DNA from 3 places in the Photobacterium sp. S4TG1 genome. Region 3 is predicted to be linked to each of the others. Evidence: predicted binding sites of a transcription regulator. Region 3 holds the regulator's gene; each other region holds the start of a gene.

Evidence for each region. The regulator CRP, encoded in region 3, controls carbon source genes, mostly activating them, when cyclic AMP is high. The targets are predictions, from matches to a motif close to TGTGANNNNNNTCACA.
Region 1: the regulator CRP is predicted to act here: its motif matches at 865-880, upstream of nagE (N-acetylglucosamine-specific PTS transporter subunit IIBC).
Region 2: the regulator CRP is predicted to act here: its motif matches at 1,154-1,169, upstream of typA (translational GTPase TypA).

Annotation. Positions count from the first base shown of each region.
Region 1 covers NZ_JAYXUH010000001.1:460,144-462,424, reverse strand. Annotated here, with positions in the region: gene nagB (glucosamine-6-phosphate deaminase) at 1-742, opposite strand, end outside; gene nagE (N-acetylglucosamine-specific PTS transporter subunit IIBC) at 1,000-2,281, shown strand, end outside.
Region 2 covers NZ_JAYXUH010000017.1:31,532-33,812, forward strand. Annotated here, with positions in the region: gene typA (translational GTPase TypA) at 1-1,051, opposite strand, end outside; gene glnA (glutamate--ammonia ligase) at 1,653-2,281, shown strand, end outside.
Region 3 covers NZ_JAYXUH010000008.1:144,681-146,961, forward strand. Annotated here, with positions in the region: gene VXS03_RS11670 (DUF1338 domain-containing protein) at 1-199, shown strand, start outside; gene VXS03_RS11675 (hypothetical protein) at 292-486, opposite strand; gene crp (cAMP-activated global transcriptional regulator CRP) at 670-1,302, opposite strand; gene VXS03_RS11685 (OsmC family protein) at 1,686-2,090, shown strand; gene VXS03_RS11690 (phosphoribulokinase) at 2,157-2,281, opposite strand, start outside.

The sequences.
Region 1 (2,281 bases), on a different contig from region 3:
TAAGCTCTTGAGTTGATGGCTCATCACAAATGATCATTGATTTAGGGTGAAGCTGTAGTGCAGATACAGTCCACAGGTGGTTTACACAGCCTTCAACAGCAGCTTCAAGTGCTTGTGCCTTGTTGTGACCGGTGATCAGAATCATGACTTCTTCGGAATCTAGTAGTGTACCCACACCAATAGTTAATGAATATTTAGGAACTTGGTTGATATCACCATCAAAGAAACGCGAGTTTGCAATACGAGTTTCGTGCGTAAGCGTTTTGATACGAGTACGAGAAGCTAGTGATGATGCAGGTTCGTTGAATGCAATATGGCCGTCGTTACCCACGCCACCCATGAATAAATTGATGCGGCCGTAAGTTTTAATTTTGTCTTCGTAACGTTGACATTCAGCTTCGTGATCTGCGGCATTACCATCAAGTAAGTTAATGTTTTGCTCTTGCATATCAACATGGCTAAAGAAGTTGTTATACATGAAGTTACGGTATGATTCAGGGTGATCAGCCGCCATACCAACATATTCATCCATGTTGAATGTTACGACGTTTTTAAAGCTTACTTCGCCAGCTTGGTATAGTTCAATCAAACGCTGGTATGTCGGAAGTGGTGTACCACCTGTAGGTAGACCTAGCACAAATGGACGCTCAGCTGTTGGTTGGAACTTATTAATGCGATCTGCAATGTAGCGAGCAGACCATAAACCAACATCTTTAGCGTTATTAAGCGGGATTAGTCTCACGTTGACACCTCGTTGAAGATAGTTAAAACAGGAAAAATCTTAGCGGCATAGCGCCTTTGTTTCGAATGATAAAATAAGTTTTATGATCGAGCTAGCAAAATCACTCAGTTCTGTCTTCGGTCGGTGATTAAGATCACAAATGATGATGTTTTAATTTGCGGAGCGAAATAAAATTCATAAACTGCAAAGGACAAAAAAGAGATGGCAAAAAAAAGCTATCACTATCGCATCTAAGAAAACCATAGGGGGAACTAAGGGTGAATATTCTTGGATATTTTCAAAAAGTAGGTAAAGCACTAATGGTGCCAGTTGCAGTACTTCCTGCAGCGGCAATTTTAATGGGTATTGGTTACTGGATTGACCCAACCGGCTGGGGTGCAAACTCTGCGTTGGCGGCATTCTTAATCAAAGCGGGCTCAGCAATTATCGACAACATGTCAGTGTTGTTTGCAATTGGTGTTGCTTACGGTATGTCTAAAGATAAAGATGGTGCAGCAGCACTTTCTGGTTTTGTAGGCTTCCTAGTTGTTACAACGTTACTAGCACCTGGTGCCGTAGCACAAATCCAAGGTATTGACGCAAACGCAGTTCCTGCTGCATTTGGCAAAATCAATAACCAATTCGTAGGTATCCTTGTCGGTATCGTATCAGCAGAAATCTACAATCGTTTCTCTCACGTAGAATTGCACAAAGCATTGGCATTCTTCAGTGGTAAGCGTTTGATCCCAATTTTAACTTCTGTTGCTGGTATCCTTATCGCAGGCGTATTGATGTATGTTTGGCCTTCAATTTACAACGGCCTTGTACATTTTGGTGAGAGCATTCAAGGTCTAGGCGCTGCCGGTGCTGGTATCTATGCATTCTTTAACCGTCTATTGATTCCTGTTGGTCTTCACCACGCATTGAACTCAGTATTCTGGTTTGATGTTGCAGGCATTAACGATATTCCTAACTTCTTAAGTGGTAAAGGTACCCCTGGCATTACTGGTATGTACCAGGCTGGTTTCTTCCCTATCATGATGTTTGGTCTACCTGGTGCTGCACTTGCTATGTACCAAACAGCAAAAGCGAAGAACAAAGAGCGTGTAGCTTCTCTTCTTCTAGCTGCAGGTTTTGCATCATTCTTCACTGGTGTTACTGAGCCACTAGAATTTGCATTCATGTTCCTTGCGCCACCACTTTATGTTATCCACGCAGCTCTGACGGGTATCTCTGTATACATCGCAGCATCAATGCACTGGATTGCAGGTTTCGGCTTCTCAGCAGGTCTAGTTGACTTATTCTTGTCAACGCGTAACCCGCTAGCTGTTCAATGGCACATGTTGATTCTTCAAGGTATTGTATTCTTCGGTCTATACTACTTCATCTTCCGTACCGTTATTCTTAAGTTCAACCTTAAGACACCTGGCCGTGAAGACGACGACGAAGAAGTATCATCAGTACGTGGTTCAGCTGAAACTGGTGAGTTAGCTAAGCAGTACTTAAAAGCGCTTGGTGGTCACGGTAACCTAGAAAACATTGATGCTTGTATCACTCGTC
Region 2 (2,281 bases), on a different contig from region 3:
CGCGCAATGCTACGTTGTGTACTAATTCTTTTTGTAGACGCTCAAGGATGTTACGTGAAGTAACAAACTTACCTTCTTTACCAGCAAACGGAGAAGTGTTTACTTGGAAAGTCATGGTTACAGTTGGTTCATCAACAGACAATGCTGGTAATGCTTCAACAGTGTTTACGTCACAGATAGTGTCAGAAATCTTAAGCTCGCCAAGACCTGTGATTGCAATGATGTCACCCGCTTTCGCTTCAGTAACTTCATGACGCTCTAGACCTAGGTAACCAAGAACTGTACCTACTTTACCGTTACGCTTAGCACCGTCAGCACCAATGATAGTTACTTGTTGGTTTGCAGCAACAGAACCACGAGCAATACGAGCAACACCGATAACACCAACGTAAGAGCTGTAATCTAGTTGAGAGATTTGCATCTGTAGTGGGCCATCAACGTCAACACATGGAGCAGCAACGTTATCAACGATAGCTTGGAACAATGGTTCCATATCTTCGCCAGTTACGCCTTCTTCCATTGTTGCCCAACCGTTTAGCGCAGAAGCGTAAACTGTTGTGAAGTCTAGTTGCTCGTCAGTTGCGCCTAGGTTGTCGAATAGGTCAAAAATTTGATCCATTACCCACTCAGGACGTGCACCTGGACGGTCAATCTTGTTGATTACAACGATTGGCTTAAGACCGTATGCAAACGCTTTTTGCGTTACGAAGCGCGTTTGAGGCATAGGGCCGTCAACTGCATCAACGATAAGTAATACAGAGTCAACCATAGACATGATACGCTCAACTTCACCACCGAAGTCTGCGTGTCCAGGGGTGTCTACGATATTGATGCGGTAGTCATTCCAATTAATTGCTGTGTTCTTAGCAAGGATGGTAATGCCACGCTCTTTTTCGATATCGTTAGAATCCATCACACGTTCTTCGGCTTCGCCGCGACCCTCTAACGTGCCAGATTGCTGTAGAAGTTTATCAACCAGGGTAGTTTTACCGTGGTCAACGTGAGCAATAATTGCGATATTTCTTAAGTTATCGATCAGTTGATTAGACATTAGTTTCACATTCACTCAGAACATGCAGCGTCTTAATAGAGGCTACTTGATTAAAAAAACGGCTCATAATTTAACAGATTTTACTCCAAAACCCACGAAATATGTGATTTATATCACCAGCTTTTTTCGCAACTTGCTCTAGAGCCGCATTTTTACTCACTTTTTTGGCTATTTTTATTTTTCTTAACCCTCATATTGATACGATAAATTAGTCTAAAACCCATCAAACTTGCGATCTTGATCACTTTTTGGTTACAGCTTAATGACGATTATTTAGCAATAAAAATACCTAATTATCTCTGGGTTGATTGACAATATTTAGCCTCATCACCATAGTAGTGGAACTATTAAATGGTGGCGTATATTGGTCAATATTTTATCACTTTCAATATGCACCATTGTTGCACCAATTAGGTGCAATTACTCACCATAATAGTGCAAAACAGGAGAGGAAAAAGCGACCTAATTGCCATAAACACGCATTATTAGGCGCTTTTAAAAGTTGGCATGGTTTTCGCTTTAATACTTTCAGATTCGCTCATCACAGCATGAGCATAAAGTTTGCGGCCATCGCCCTAAATAACACCGGAGGTTACTCAAGATGTCAGTTGAAAACGTACTAGCGCTGATCCAGGAAAATGAAGTTAAGTTTATTGACCTACGTTTTACCGATACCAAAGGTAAAGAGCAGCACATTTCTATTCCATCTCATCAAATCGATGCCGATTTTTTTGAAGAAGGTAAAATGTTTGATGGCTCTTCTGTAGCAGGCTGGAAAGGCATTAATGAATCAGACATGGTAATGATGCCTGATGCAGCAAGTGCGGTACTTGACCCATTTACGGAAGACGCAACTCTAAATATTCGTTGTGATATTCTTGAGCCAGCAACAATGCAAGGCTACGATCGTGACCCTCGCTCAATCGCTAAGCGCGCTGAAGAGTTCATGCGTTCAGCAGGTTTTGCTGACAACGTATTAGTGGGTCCTGAGCCAGAATTCTTCCTATTTGATGACGTTCGATTCAATACTGATATGTCAGGTTCATTCTTTAAGATTGACGACATTGAAGCAGCATGGAACAGCGGCACCAAAATTGAAGGCGGTAACAAAGGTCACCGTCCTGGCGTTAAAGGCGGTTATTTCCCCGTTGCTCCTGTTGATTCATCACAGGATATTCGTTCTGCGATGTGTTTAATCATGGAAGAAATGGGACTGGTTGTTGAAGCTCA
Region 3 (2,281 bases):
AAAAGGCAATGCCGAGGTTATGTTAGAGCAATCAGCAACTATGGCTGACAAGGTTGGAGTCAGCTTTCGTGATGGCATTCATAATATCCCAGGTGGTTTTTATGAATTTGCTAAACGCTATCCTCAAGCGAATGGCGAATTATATGAAGGGTTTGTTGTTGATTCTGCAAATAAAATATTTGAAAGTACGGATCGCTAGTATATTTCGATGTGCCGTTGTATTTGCCGTAAAGACCGTCGATAGGCAAATTAACATAATACAGTGCTTAGCATATAAGCACTGTCATAAGGCTAGTTATCTAATGGTGAAGCCCAAACACCTGATTCATCTGCAGGGCAGCGACGTAACCCTGTTTGTTGTTCGAGATAACAGCGGCTATCACTAAACCCTGTCATTTCAATCGTCGTGGGTTGAGTGGTTAATACGCCAGGTACCGTGGTGAAACTATTCGCAGAAAAGCGTTCAATATCCATATTGGCCATCATTGATTTAATATCCGTTTGTGAGCAAAATGTAACACAAATGGGTGTTATTACAAATTAAATTTTAACAGTAATACTGACGCTGCCAATGATTGTTTTATGGAGGTAATTTTGGAAATGCAGAGAAAAAAAAAACCGCAGGTATAAGCTGCGGTTTCATCGGTGATCACGGTATCGCTATAATAATTAGCGTGTGCCGTAAACCACAATAGTTTTACCATGAGCAGAAATAAGATTTTGCTCTTCTAGCATTTTAAGAATACGGCCGACTGTTTCACGAGAACAACCTACGATCTGACCAATTTCTTGACGAGTGATCTTAATTTGCATGCCATCAGGGTGTGTCATTGCATCCGGTTGTTTTGCAAGATTCAATAATGTCTGTGCAATACGACCTGTAACATCAAGGAATGCAAGATCACCAACTTTTTGACTTGTCACTTGTAGACGACATGCCATTTGAGCAGATAAACGCATTAGAATATCTGGGTTAACTTGAATTAATTGACGGAATTTTTTAAATGAAATTTCTGCAACTTCACAAGGGCTTTTTGCGCGAACCCAAGCTGTACGTTCTTGGTCTTCTTCGAACAAGCCGAGTTCACCAATAAAGTCGCCCTGGTTTAGGTAAGAAAGAATCATTTCCTTACCTTCTTCATCCTTGATTAATACAGCAACAGAACCCTTCACGATGTAGTACAAAGTTTCTGCTTTTTCACCTGCGTGAATTAACGTGCTCTTTGATGGATATTTGTGAATGTGACAATGGGAAAGAAACCACTCTAAAGTTGGATCTGTTTGCGGTTTACCTGGAACCATATTACTAACTTCCTCTGCATATGTTGCCCAACAATATGTTCTGTAAAGATAACTCGACAAAACTGTGTGTTGGCAGGGTTTATTCACTCAGCTGATGGGCTGCGAGCTAACTTAAACTGGTTTAGAGTGTATCCTTTTTTTGGGGCTTTTTCTTGATATTGATCTCGATGACCCGCTCATTTATGAGAGATAAGTGTGCACATGATCACATCGTTGTGACTTAGTTACCAAAAGCGCTGTTTCAAAGTGGTTTTACTCTCTAATTCTAGCAATAGAAATATGCAACACAATTAGCATTAGGCGAAATAAATAACGTTTACATCGATGGAATTATCAACAAAAATAAGCTCAACTTTTAAATAATATAGCTAAAGGATATAAAAATGCAGTCACGTGTGAAATGGGTAGAAAACATGACTTTTGTTGGCCAATCAGCTTCAGGTCACAGTGTTGTTTTAGATGGTAACGGTGGTGAAAAAGCCCCAAGCCCAATGGAGTTGGTACTGATGGCTACGGGAGGTTGTAGTTCTGTGGATGTCGTTAGTGGTTTACAGGATTTACAGCAGCAGATCACGGCTTGTGAAGTAAATCTTTCTGCTGAGCGTCGTGAGCAAGCACCACGAATTTTCACTCATGCAAACTTACACTTTATTGTTACTGGTCATGATTTAAGTAGTGAGTTAGTGAGCAAAGTGGTGGCTGACTCGCTTGAAAAATACTGTTCAGTTTGTTTAATGCTGGGGCAGGGTGTTGAAATGAGTCACAGCTATGAAATTGTTGTGGCATAGTTCGCCCACGATGACGGTTGCTGATATTAGTAACCGTTTATTAATATCGCTGGTTGTAGTGTTTACTCATGCTATTTTCCCATTTTCAATAAGTTGTTCAAGCAACGGTCGCATAATCAGCTCCATCGCAAAACTCATTTTTCCCCCAGGAACGACAAGAGTGTTGTGACGTGACATAAAGGAACCTTGAA